3 regions of the Comamonas sp. 17RB genome follow, and region 2 is predicted to be linked to each of the others. Evidence: riboswitches for the same ligand, from Rfam matches in the RefSeq annotation. Region 2 holds a riboswitch; each other region holds the start of a gene.
What was found. A riboswitch is a leader RNA that binds a small molecule or an ion and turns the genes downstream of it on or off. The one in region 2 is predicted to bind cobalamin.

Region 1 (4,362 bases), on a different contig from region 2:
GCCCCGGCGGTCAACGGGGCAGCCATTTCAGGCCCACCCAGAAGGTGCGGCCCGGCGTGGCGTAATCCTGGGCCAAGGTATAGGCCCGGTCCATCAGGTTGTCGATGCGTGCGGTCAGGGTCAGGTCCCTGGCCACCTGCGTGGAGGCCGACAGGTTGAACAGGGTGTAGCCACCCAGGCTCATGACCTGCTCGTCCTTGGCGTTGTAGCGGCGGCTGGCCGCCTGCATTTCCCCGCCCAGTGTCCACCCGTGCACGGCGGCATCCACCCCCAGGGTGGCAAAGCGGCGCGAGCGGCGCTCCAGCAGCTTGCCGGTGGCCTCGTTCGTGGGGTTCTGGAAATCCACGGAGCCATACCACTTGAGCCGGCCGGTGCGGTAGGCACCGGTCAGGGTGATGCCCTGCAGCTGCGCACGCTCCACGTTCACATAGCAGGACGTCTTGCCGCAGCTGCCCAGGCCTTTTTCATAGGACACCAGGTTCTGCAGCTTGTTGCGGTACAGCGTCACCCCCAGGTGGTTGCCCTGGTCGGCCCAGCGCAGACCGATTTCCTTGTTCAGGCTTTCTTCGGGTGCCAGGGCCGGATCGCCATAGTCCGAAAAGCGCTGGTACAGGCTGGGCACGCGAAAGCCGGTCGAGGTGGAGGCGGTGGCGCGCAACTGGGGCGCAAATGCCCAGGCGTAGCCGATGCCGCCGGTGTTCTTGCGGCCGAAGTCGCTGTCCTCGTCGCTGCGGGCATTCAGCTGCACGCTGTGGGTACCGAACTTGGCGCCGTAGCCGATGGCCACGCCGGTCTGGTCGCGGTCCCTGTGGCTGGTATTTTTCAGGCCGGTGTTTTCCAGCGTGTCTTCGCGCCGCTCCAGCGCCAGGCTCAAGGTGCCCGGGCCCAGCAGCCACTCGTTCTGCAGCAGCATGGTGCGCAGCCGGGTTTCGGCTTCGTAGGTGCTGGTGCCCGAGGTCTCGTAGCGGTTGGTGGATTCGCTGACGGACAGGCGCGTGCGAAAGCGCTCCGTCCACTGGGCGGTCCAGCTCAGGCCATAGGCATCCAGCGCGCGCAGGCCGCGGTCGTCCTTGACCGATTTGCTGGCGTCATACCCGGCATTGGTGCGGCTGGTCAGGGCCGTCAGCTCCAGGCGCTGGTCGGCGTTCAGTTGCAGCCCCACGCGGGCGTTGGCCGATTTGCGTGTGTAGCCATCGCGGTCTTCGTTGTGCACACCGCGGTTCTTGGAGTCGAAGCCATGGCTTTCGGCATAGGACAGGCCCAGCGCGTAATCCACCATGCCCTGGGCGCCGCTGATGCCAGCCTCGGCCTTGCGGCTGCCGTACTCGCCGGCCCCCAGGCCCACAAAGGGCTGCACGCCGGCGGTTCCGCGCTTGGTGAACACCTGCACCACGCCCGCCAGCGCGTCCGAGCCATAGACCGCACCTGCCGGGCCGCGCAGCACTTCGATGCGCTCGATCAGGTCCACCGGCAGGGATTCCCACTGCGCACCGCCGGAGCCGTTCTGCACATCGACACGGATGCCGTCGATATAGACCGCCGTGTGCTGCTTGCTGGCGCCGCGCAGGTAGAGACCGGTTTCGGTGCCGGGGCCGCCGTTGCGGGTGATCTGCACGCCGGGCAGCTTGGCCATCACGTCTTCCAGCGACCGGCCGGCCTGCTGGTCCAGCTGGTCGCGGTCGATGACCGTCATGTCCGCAATCACGTCCGACAGGCGCTGCTCGCTGCGCGTGGCGGACACCACGGTCTCCTCCAGCGTGGCGCGTGCAGAGGGGCTCTCCTGGGCCTGGGCAGCGGCCGCCACCGCGCACAACATGGCTGCCGACACGGCAGACCACGGCAAGGCGGGCGCCACGGCACCGGCCTTCAAAACATTCGAAAACATGAGAAAAAAACACCTAGTCGCCCGTACCAGCCTCCCCGCCAGTGATGGGCAAAACCATGCCCGCTCGAGCGGGCACACCAGTGTTGGCCGGTATCCGGGCTGGTCCTCCACACCATCGCCTTCCCAGACGCTTGTTCAAGGCATCCAGTGGCGGTATCAGATGGCGGGGGTGCATGGCATGCACCAGGGACTCACCGTTGCGGGGGCAGCGCAGGCTGGGCGGGTTCTGAAAAAAACGAGGCCGTCCTGCTTCCCGTTGAACTGCTGCGCGTGAACCGCGCTGCGAGCACCAACAGCCGCGATTTTAGTTTCAGTCGTGCCGTTCGTAGAAAAACTGCTGTGCACCGGTGTTTTCCAGCGTCATATGCAGGCTGATTCGGCCTTATTTCACCTGCTTACATTTAGGCACGCCTACAATTGCTACCCTCTATGTCCATGACCTCGCAGCCTTCCATGATCGAGCCGCTGGCAGAGCGTGTTGATCGCCTGCTGCTGCGCCACGCCGAGCTTCAGCGCACCAATGCCCTGCTGGCCGAGCAGGTGGCCGCGCTCACACAGGAGCGCGATTCCCTGCGCTCGCGCCTGCAGGCGGCACGTGCACGGGTGGACGCACTGATTGAGCGCCTGCCCGCCAACCAAGAGGCACCATGAGCCAGATCGAAGCGCGCATCCTCCAGCAAGACTATGTGTTGACCTGCCCCGAGGGCCAGGAAGACATGCTGCTGGCCGCCGTGCAGCGGGTGGATGCGGACATGGAACGCATCCGCAACACCGGCAAGGTGCGCGCCCGCGAACGCGTGGGGGTGCTGGCCGCCGTCAATCTGGCGTTCGAGAGTGCATCGCTGTACACCCGCGTGCAGGAACTGGAGCAAGAGCTGGAGCTGACGCTGGAAAACGGCTTGGCACCCGCGGCCCCTGCAGCCGACGCACTGCCCGCTGCTCCGCTGGAAGACACACCGCGGGACGACACCCTGCAGCAAGCGCAGCAGGCACAGGAAGAAGCCCAGGTACTGGCCGCGCAGCTGCATGAGCTGCTGGTGCTGCGCGAGCACGAGCTGCAGCAGGCTCAGGCGCTGATCGAACGCCTGGAAGCGGCGCTGGAAGTCGACAGCAAGCTGCTGTAGAGGCCTTGCGGCAGCGCCGAAAAGCTGCTGCCGCGCAAATCCCCCTTTTCTCCATCCGGTCCACCACAAGCCGCCGGGCACGCGCTAAAATAAAGGCGTCTGCAAATCTGCCGTGCTTTATATTGCCTTGAACCAATGCTCCCTGAGCACGGGCTTGGTACATTGCCAGGCAAGCGTGATCGTCTCGCGTTAGACGAACCCAACGTCTGGTTGCCCTCGCCCACCTGAACCCCCGGTTCAGGATGACGGCGCGGTGGTTTTTGCAGACACCCCCCACCCTCATCCCGGCGGCCAAGGCCGCTACACCGGCCGGTCTTCTCCCGGCACTCCGCCCCCCAGACTTCCTGCTTCCAGGCCTGCCGCCTGGGCGCGCAGCATGGCCTGGAAGGTAGCCGCCTCGACCCCCGGGGCACACAGAAATCCCTGGTAGAAGCCGCAGCCCATGCGCATCAGCGTTTCACGCTGCGCGGCGGTTTCCACGCCCTCGGCGACGATCTCCACATCGAGCGCGCGGCCCAGGCCGATGACCGCCTCCACAATGGCCTTGTCGCTCATGTCCTGCGGCAGACCACGCACAAAGGACTGGTCGACCTTGAGCTTGGAAATTGGCATGCGCTTGAGGTAGGCCAGGTTGGAATAACCGGTACCGAAGTCGTCGATCACCAGCTGCACACCCAGGTCCGCGAGCTGTTCGATGCAGTGCACGATGACCGGCTCCTTCTGCAGCAGGGCAGACTCGGTGAGTTCCAGCTCCAGCCAGCATGCCGGCAGGCCATAGGCACTGAGCAGCGAGGCCACGCGCGCCGCATAGTCGGGCTGGTGCAGCTCCAGCGAAGAGACGTTGACCGACACCTTCACGCCCAGGCCCTGCTTGACCCAGCGCACTGCTTCCTTGACCGCCTGCTCCAGCACCCAGGCGCCGAGCTTGACGATGTAGCCGGACTCCTCGGCCAGCGGAATGAACACCCCGGGCGAGACCACGCCCAGGCGTGCATCCGTCCAGCGCAGCAGCGCCTCGCAACCGACGATGCTACCGGTGTGCATTTCGACCTGGGGCTGGTAGACCACGCGCAGGGCATCACGGTCCAGCGCCTGCCGCAGCGCGTGCTCCATCTGCACCCGGCCCAGCAGCCCGTTGGACATGGCCGGCTCGTAGAAGCCGAAGCTACCCTTGCCACTGGCCTTGACCCGGTACATGGCGGTGTCGGCCTGCTTGATCAGTTCGTTGAGCGTGCGCCCGTGCTCAGGGTACTGGGCCATGCCAATGCTGCATTGCACCGAAAAGCCCAGACCGTCCAGCACGAACGGCTCGCGCATTGCATCCTGGATGCGCCGGGCAATCCGCTCGGAATG
Region 2 (4,362 bases):
GCCCGCGGCAGCCGGTAGTTCCAGACGATGCCCTGGGTGATGGGGTCGACGGCGGACAGCGGCTGGCCCAGCAGCTGGTGGGCCAGCACCTGAAAGACGGTGTGCGCGGAGATGTCGGTCTCGCCGATGGCGATGCCCAGCACGACCGCGATCAGCAGCAGGGCGGCGGCCGCGGCCACCACCCAGGCCGTGCGCAGCAGCCGGCCGCCAGCGGTGCCGGCTGCGTCTGCGCGAGGGAGTGCAGTCTCTGCTTGCATGGAAATAGGGGGCTGCCGTGCAGGGCGGCACGGCAGGGGGCTTTCTTCTTGCTGTTCTTACTTGGCTGCGCCTTGCAGGCGGAGCACGGCCTCGGCAATCTGTTCCATGCCGTCGACCTGGCGGATCGAGCCTTGCAGGGCATCCGCATCGACGATGACGATGCGCTGGTGCTTGACGGCATCCATGTGCTGGGTGACCGGGTCCTTCTTCAGGAATTCCAGCTTCTTCTGGTAGTCATCGGCAGGGAAGCGGCGGCGGTCCATGCGGGCAATGATCAGAATCGAGGGGTTGGCCTTGGCAATGGTTTCCCAGCCCACGGTGGGCCATTCTTCGGTGGAGCTGACGACGTTGCGCAGGCCCATGGACTGCATCATGTAACCGGCCACACCGTTCTTGCCGGCCATATAGGGGTCGGCCGCCAGATCGGCGCTGGAGAACCACAGCGCCGCCGACAGGTCTTGCAGCTTGGAGGCCTTGACCTTGGCGATGGCCTGGGCCTGGCGTGTGCCGAGGTCCTTGACCAGGCTGTCGCCGCGCGCCTGCACGTCAAAGATCTGGGCCAGCTGGTGAATGCTCTTGTACAGGGACTTCACGTCGTAGCCGGCCGTGCGTGTGCCGTCCGACCCCACCAGGTTGTTCTTGCCTTCGCAGTCGGTGGGCATGGCGTAGGTGGCAATGCGCAGGTCGTGGAATTGCTCGCGGGTGCCGACCACGCCGTCCTTGCCGACCATCCATTCGAACTGGGACACGACCAGCGCCGGGCGCTTGCCGATCACCGACTCGAAGCTGGGAATGTTGTCGGACAGGCGTGGAGCCTTGTCGTTGACGGCCTTGAACTGCGGCAGCACCGGGTTGAACCACAGCGCCGTGCCGGCCACCTTGTCGCCCAGGCCCAGCGCATACAGCATCTCGGTGCCGCCCTGGCCGATGGTGACGGCCGAAGCAGGGGCCTTGTCGAAAGTGACGGTGTGGCCGCAGTTCTGCACCTGCAAGGGATAGTCCGTGGCGTGGGCGGTGAAGGTGGTGGCCAGCAGGGCGGTGCAGGCAAGGCTTCGGATCAGCATCAGGCTCGTCTTTCCAGGTTGGGCAGGGACCACTGGAAGACAAGGCACAACCCACGCTGTGCGTGCGGGCCGCAGCGGCGCCGGAACGACAGAGTCACGAGAAATGGCTCACTTCCCGGACACCCCGCCGGCAATGAATGGTTGGTGCTTTGGCAGGTCTCCTGACTGGCAGATCAGCGCCTCGCGACCACCTTCCCAAACTGGCGTTCAGTGGTGTGTCGGTCGCGGGCTCATTGCCTACAGTTGCGGGGGCAGTTCCATTTGGCAGGCAGCGCCAGGGGCGCGGTCTGCACTGGATTCCCTCATGCGGCCAGCGTACGCCGGTGCATGTCCTTGCGGAACCAAAGTTCGGGTAATGTAGCTGATTTTGTAGCGGCAGCCCCCCACGGCAGCCTGTGCGCATGGCGGTTTCGAGTCTGGCATGACCCTGTCTTTGTCCCTGTCCCATCTGATTTCCATTCAGCCGGTCGAGCGCCTGCAGGAGGTGGACGGTTTTCTGCGCGATGCACGCGTGCAGATGTTCGGTGCGCGCGTGTCTGCCCAGGACACGGCGGCGGACCTGCTGCATTTCGAGCAGGTGTACGGGGGGGGCGGCGGGCGGATGTGGGCGGCCCACGATGCGCAGCGGGGTGTGGTGGGCAGCATTGCCTACCGCCCGTACGACGGCCGGTTTGCGCAGCTGGATTTCGGGCCGCTGGCCGTGGTGGAAGTGGTGCGCCTGTTTGTGGCGCCGGTGTGGCGGCGACAGGGGCTGGCACAGGCCTTGTGGGCCACGCTGCAGGCCCACGCCCGGGCCCACGGGGTGGAGGTGCTGTACCTGCACACCCACCCGTTCTTGCCGGGGGCGCTGGAGTTCTGGCAAGGCAACGGGTTTGCGGTGCTGCAGCGCGAGGCCGACCCGGTCTGGCAGACCATCCACATGCAGTGCCTGTTGCCGCCTGCGCTGCCCACCGCAGCGTGCACTTAGCTGTCCCCGTTGCGCGAAGGGTGTGCTGCCGCTCCTATAATTTGCGCTTTGAACAGGAGCTCTGCATGGCGCATGCCCATGCCGGGTGAAACGGGAAGTCCGGTGACCTTCGCCTTCGGGTGGGAAGCATTCCGGCGCAGCCCCCGCTGCTGTAAGCCTGACCGCCACACGTTGATGCCACTGGGTACGCTACCTGGGAAGGCCGTGTGTGCGGTATGACGGCGAGCCAGAATACCGACCTGTTCGATTGCAGTGGTATGCCACGGGGTGTGGGCTGTTTGCTGACTGGCCCTTTCCACCGCTTTGGCGGTGCGACCCGGGTCTGTCGCACGCATCGCTTCCCCACCGCATGCTTTTTGTTGCGTGGCGGCTCGGGGAGAGCATGGTTCAACCGTTCACACATCGGCATGCCCGGCGCATGCCTGTCCCAACATCCGTGCAGGGCGCGGGCATGGCTGCGCGCTGCACTGCGGATGTCTCCATGGCGCGGCCTGCCGGGCAGGACCGGCGCATGCACCCCCTGACCTGCGGCGCGCAGCGGCTGTTCGGCCGTGTCCGTGGCCGTAACTGTGGGCGTCATGGCGGCCAGGCGGCCGTGGGCCCTGCCGCTGCACAGCCCTTACATCGCCCACGCCGCGCACACTGCGCCGGCACCCCCTTCACTGGCAGCGGGCACTGAGGCCGCAGCTTTCTTTTTCTTCGGAGCACAGGAGTTTCTGACCATGAGTACGCACCACAAGATCCCCGCCACCATCGTTACCGGCTTTCTGGGCAGCGGCAAGACCACGCTGCTGCGCCACATTCTGCAGAACGCCAATGGCCGGCGCATTGCGGTGATCGTCAACGAGTTCGGCGAACTGGGGATCGACGGCGAGATCCTGCGTGGCTGCGGCATCGGCTGTGAAGACGAAACCAATCCGCAAAGCGGTCAGCTCTACGAGCTGGCCAACGGCTGCATGTGCTGCACCGTGCAGGAAGAGTTCTACCCGGTCATGCGCCAGCTGATTGCGCGGCGCGACGATATCGACCACATCCTGATCGAAACCAGTGGCCTGGCCCTGCCCAAGCCCCTGGTGCAGGCATTCAACTGGCCCGAAATCAAGAACGCCTGCACGGTGGACGCCGTGATCACGGTGGTGGATGTGCCGGCGACGGCCGCCGGCCAGTTTGCGGCCAACCCGGCGGCCGTGGATGCCCAGCGCAAGCAGGATCCGAATCTGGACCATGAGTCCCCGCTGCACGAGCTGTTTGAAGACCAGCTGATTTCCGCTGACCTGGTGGTGCTGAGCAAGCTGGACCTGGCCAGCGCGCAGGACCGCGCCAAGGTGGAGGCCATCGTGCGCGAAGAGGTGCCGGCCCAGGTGAAGATCGTGGCGGCCGAGCATGGCCAGATCGACCTGGGGGTGGTGCTGGGCCTGTCCAGCGCTTCGGAAGAGAGCATCCATGAGCGGGTGGGCCACCATGAGCATGGCGAAGGCGAGGAACACCACCACGACGCGCACGACCACGATGCCTTCGATTCCGTGGTGATCGAGCTGCCCGAGGTGGACCGGGATGCCCTGCTGGCGTGCCTGGCCGACATCGTGGCCGAGAACACGGTCTACCGCGTCAAGGGCTTTGCGTCCCTGGAAGGCAAGCCCATGCGCCTGGTGGTGCATGGCGTGGGCAAGCGCTTTGACAGCTATTTCGACCGCCGCTGGCGTGATGACGAGGCACGCAAGACGCATCTGGTCTTCATCGGCCACGATCTGGAAGAGGACCGCATCCGCGCCGCGTTGAACGGTCTGACCGCCGGAGCGCTCTGATGCATTTGCTTGCCGTCCAGCCCGGGGGCTTTGTCGATGACGAAGCCTTTGTCTCCAGCCTGGGCCAGTCGCCGGCCGATGTGGTGGTGCTCAGTGCAGCCGACACCACGCTGGCCTTGCTGGCCGAGGCCTATGGCCAGCTGCAGGCCAGCGCCGCGCAGCAGGGCCTGGAGCCGGGCAGGGACGGCGAGCGTTTGCCGACGGTGCGGCTGGCCAATCTGATGCATCTGCGCCAGCCGGCCTCGGTGGACCTGTACGTCGATGAGGT
Region 3 (4,362 bases), on a different contig from region 2:
TTCACCATGTCCTTGCCAGCTGCCAGCACACCGCCCGCCAACGTTCAGGTCGTGGACCTGGCCAAACGCTATGGCACAGGGGCCGATGCGGCCACGGTGTTCGAGCAGGTCAACCTGGAGGTGGTGGCGGGCGAGTTTGTCGCCATCGTCGGCGATTCGGGCGTGGGCAAGTCCACGCTGCTCAACTGCCTGGCCGGGCTGGACCGCTGGGACCAGGGCCAGGTGCTGCACCAGGGCCAGGACATCGGCCGGCTGGACGAAGCCGGTCTGGCTGTCTGGCGCCGTGCCCATGTGGGCTTTGTGTTCCAGGCCTTTCACGTGCTGCCGCATCTGAGCGTGGCGCAGAACGTGGCCCTGCCGCTGATGCTGCTGGCGCGTGGCACCCCGGCCGAGCAGGACGCCCGCGTGCAGGCCATGCTGGCGGCCGTGGGCCTGGGCGATATGGGGCAGCGCCTGCCCCAGCAGCTCAGCGGCGGCCAGCTGCAACGGGTGGCCATTGCCCGCGCCCTGGTGCACCGCCCGGCCCTGCTGCTGGCCGACGAGCCCACCGGCAATCTGGACCCGGACACGGCCGCCCGCACCATGGACCTGTTGGTGGCCCAGACCCGCGAAGCCGGCGCCAGCCTGGTGCTGGTCACCCATTCCCCGGACGCGGCGGCCCGCGCCGACCGGGTGCTGCGGTTGACGGCCCGGGGCATTGCGGCGGCCTGAACAACGCCGGCCCGCGGGGCCGTGCTAGCGGCGCGACTTCAGCGCGGCGTCCACTTCAAGGTGACAAAACCGGCGCGGCCACGCTGGTTGTAGCCGTAGGCAGTTTCATAGACCTTGTCGGTCAGATTGGCCACACGGGCCTGCACCGCCCAGTCCTTGGCGAACTGGTATTCGGCGTGCAGGTCCACGGTGGTGTAACCGCCCAGGTCCACCGTACCCTGCTTGTCGGTGCGCTTGCCGGCATACAGTGCGCTGGTGCCGAACTTCCAGGCGCCGATACGCTTGTCCACCGACAGCGTGGCCTGGTGCTCGGGCAAACGGTCCGTCAGGCGCTGGCCCTTGCCATCGACCGCATCCAGGTGCTCGTAGCGTGCCGACAGATCCCAGCCCTGCCACTGGGTGCTGTAGCCCAGCGACCAGCCCTTCAGGCGTGCGCTGTCGATGTTGAAGGGGAACCACATGCCGGTGCCGTCGTCGGCCCAGGAGATCAGGTTCTTGACCTTGTTGTCGAAGCCCGTCAGCTTGAACTCGTGGCCGCCCACGCTCCAGTCCAGCCCGATTTCGTTGCCCTTGGAGCTTTCGGGCTGCAGGTTGGGGTTGCCGGACATGGGGTAGTACAGGTCGTTGAAGGTGGGCGCCTTCATGCTGCTGGCCCGTGCCACGCGCGCGCGCAGACCGGACAGGACTTCGTAGCCGTAGCCAATGCCCCAGGTGTTGTAGCCGCCGAACTGGGAGTTGTCGTCACGGCGCAGGTTGAGCTGCCAGGAATGCGCCGCGTGGCTGCCGTTCAGGCCGGCATAGGCGGCATTGGTCGAACGGTCCTTGTGGTCGTAGCGCTCGGACGAGGCAATCTGCTGCTCCAGACGCTCCAGGCCGGCCACCACCACACCCACCGGGGTCTTGATCTCGTTGCCCCATTTGTATTCGGTCTGCTCGGTCTGGAACAGGTCCTGGTAACGGTCGGTACGGCCCTCCAGGCGGTGGTGGGAACGCTGCTTGTCATTGGAACGCGACACGCTCAGGGTGCTGTTCCAGTTGGCAGACAGCCTGCCCGACAGCTTGAGCTGGCTAGTGGCGGCACGGAATTCGTTGTACGAACCGTTCACCAGCGGCATGCTCCAGTCGGGCATGAAGATGTAGTCCTGGTCGAACTCGGAATAGCTGTCCGCCCGCATCAGATTGGCATCCAGGCGCCAGTCGGCATTGAAGGCATAACCCAGTGCCGCCGTGACCGAGGTCTGGTTGAACTTGTCGGCATCGGAGCGGAATTCGGCGCTCTTGCGGTTGGTGGCCGAGAAGCCAGGGTCGATGACGCGCGCCATGTTCAGGCTGTAGTTCCAGCCGGACTGCTCGCCTGCAAAACCGCCATCGGCCTTTTTGTAGCCCGCGCGGCCCCAGGTGAGTGCGGCATGGGGCACGAATGCCTGCTTCACGCCCTTGCCCTGCTTGGTGAAGATCTGGATCACCCCGCCAATGGCATCGCTGCCATACAGGGCCGATGCCGGGCCGTGCACCACCTCGATGCGCTCAATGGCTTCCAGCGGCAGCGACTCCAGCGTGGGCGTGCCCAGCGTGGCCGAACCGAAGCGCACCCCGTCCACCAGCAGGACCACCTGCTTGCTGCCGCGGATATAGACGCTTTGCGTGTTGCCGCGGCCGCCGTTGCTGGACATCTGCACGCCGGCAAAGCGCTGCAGCACTTCGGCCAGCGAGCGGCCTGCCGAGTTGCTGATCTGCTCTTCGGTGATCACGCGCACATCGGCCAGGGTTTCGTCCAGCGGCGTTTCAGAGCGGGTGGCGGTCACCACCGTGGTGGACAGGGGCACGTTTTGCGCCGCAGCATGCTGGGCCAGGCAGGCCGCGGCCAGGGCCACGGCCGCCAGAGGAAAACGCACGGAAGCGCGCTGGCCTTCCGCTGGGAATGGTTGGAAATTTCGCATGGATGCACACATGGTTGGCACCGGCGTCCCCGCCCGTGCTTCACACAACCAGCAACCCGGGTCTGCATGCACAGCGGCACGCCAGCGGATGCTGGACCTGTTTTGGCCGGTATCCAGACTGGCGCACGGCTTGCCAAGCCTTCCCAGAGCGCATGGCTCCAGTGGCAAGAGATGGCAAGCGGGTCCTGCGGGACCTGTGCGCTCACTGTTGCGGGGGCAGTACATGCTGTGCCAGCGCGGGCGCCGGCGTCCATGTTTCCCGTTTAACCGCAGCGCCAGAACAGCGCTGCAAGCACCAAAACCCCGCATTGTAGGCAGCAGGCTGACACGGGGCTTGTAGGATGGCGAATGCCCTGCCCATGGAACCCTGGGCCGCGCAGGCGTGCCCACCCGCCCCGGGGGCGGTGCACACCGCTGTTTTGCCCTGGAACCTCCGTGCCCGCCTCACCCTCTCTCACCGCTTCTCCGCTGCCGCGCCTGCTGGCCAGTTTTTCGCTGCAGGAGTACCGGCGCCAGCCCTGGCGCAGCCTGACCGCCCTGCTGGCCATTGCGCTGGGCGTGGCCCTGGGTTTTGCGGTGCATGTGATCAACCAGTCGGCGCTGGATGAGTTTTCCCGCGCGGTGCGCAGCGTCAACGGCCAGCCAGATCTGGAATTCCGTGGCATGCGCGCCAGCCTGCCCCAGAGCATTTACCCGCTGATCGCGCTGCGGCCCGAGGTGCAGCATGCCGCGCCGTGGATCGAGGGCACGGTGCAGATCGACAGCACGCCCGCCACGGCCGTGGCTGGCGATCACGCGCCGCATGCCATCCCGGAACCACTGTCGCTGCGCCTGCTGGGCGGCGATGCCTTGCAGTCGGCCCCACTGGCCCCTGCGCTGCAGCCCCGGCTGTTTGCCGACCAGGACCGGTTGCAACTGTTCGCGCCCGACGCGGTGTTTCTGAACCCGGCGGCACTGCAGGCCCTGGGCCTGGACGAAGCCAGCGCCCCCGGCGCCCTGCTGCCGGTGCGCGTGCACACCCATGCCGTGACGCTGCGCGTGGCCGGCACGGTGGCGGCCGGCGGCGCCCCGCTGGCGGTGATGGACATTGGCGCCGCCCAGGACCTGCTGGGCCAGGACGGCCAGATCCAGCGTGTGGATGTGCTGCTGCGCAGCGGCACCGGCCGCAGCGCCTTCACCGCCGCGCTGCGTGCCCTGCCCGGCTGGCCGGCCCAGGTGCTGGTGCAGCAGCCGGGCGGTGAGCAGCAGCGTGCGGCCGAGATGTCACGCGCCTACCGCGTCAACCTGACCGTGCTGGCCCTGGTGGCGCTGTTCACCGGGGCGTTTCTGGTGTTCTCCGTACTGGCGCTGAGCGTGGCGCGGCGCGCACCGCAACTGGCGCTGCTGGCCGTGCTGGGGCTCACGCCCGCGCAGCGCATGCGCCTGGTGCTGTGGGAAGCCGCCCTGCTGGGCATGGTCGGCAGCGCGGCCGGCATTGCGCTGGGCACCGGACTGGCCTGGCTGGCCCTGCGCATGCTGGGCGGGGACCTGGGCGGCGGCTACTTTGCCGGCGGCCAGCCCCCGCTGCTGTGGAGCGCACCGGCTGCCGCCACCTTCTTTGCCCTGGGCCTGGCCGCCACCGTGGCCGGCGCCTGGTGGCCGGCACGCACGGCCCGTGCACTGCCGCCCGCGGCCACGCTCAAAGGGCTGGGCGCCGTGGGCCAGACGCCTG

Region 1: another riboswitch for cobalamin. It lies ahead of QM470_RS10450 (TonB-dependent receptor domain-containing protein); the one in region 2 lies ahead of QM470_RS00680 (ABC transporter substrate-binding protein).
Region 3: another riboswitch for cobalamin. It lies ahead of QM470_RS03920 (TonB-dependent receptor domain-containing protein); the one in region 2 lies ahead of QM470_RS00680 (ABC transporter substrate-binding protein).

What each region holds. Positions count from the first base shown of each region.
Region 1 covers NZ_JASHHY010000005.1:68,746-73,107, reverse strand. The annotation lists gene QM470_RS10450 (TonB-dependent receptor domain-containing protein) at 11-1,885, opposite strand; cobalamin riboswitch at 1,954-2,194, opposite strand; gene QM470_RS10445 (hypothetical protein) at 2,321-2,536, shown strand; gene QM470_RS10440 (cell division protein ZapA) at 2,533-3,009, shown strand; gene QM470_RS10435 (sensor domain-containing protein) at 3,310-4,362, opposite strand, start outside.
Region 2 covers NZ_JASHHY010000001.1:156,401-160,762, reverse strand. The annotation lists gene QM470_RS00685 (FecCD family ABC transporter permease) at 1-257, opposite strand, end outside; gene QM470_RS00680 (ABC transporter substrate-binding protein) at 315-1,322, opposite strand; cobalamin riboswitch at 1,457-1,683, opposite strand; gene QM470_RS00675 (GNAT family N-acetyltransferase) at 1,744-2,289, shown strand; cobalamin riboswitch at 2,327-2,546, shown strand; gene cobW (cobalamin biosynthesis protein CobW) at 3,012-4,094, shown strand; gene cobN (cobaltochelatase subunit CobN) at 4,094-4,362, shown strand, end outside.
Region 3 covers NZ_JASHHY010000002.1:142,679-147,040, forward strand. The annotation lists gene QM470_RS03915 (ABC transporter ATP-binding protein) at 7-711, shown strand; gene QM470_RS03920 (TonB-dependent receptor domain-containing protein) at 750-2,606, opposite strand; cobalamin riboswitch at 2,739-2,966, opposite strand; gene QM470_RS03925 (FtsX-like permease family protein) at 3,120-4,362, shown strand, end outside.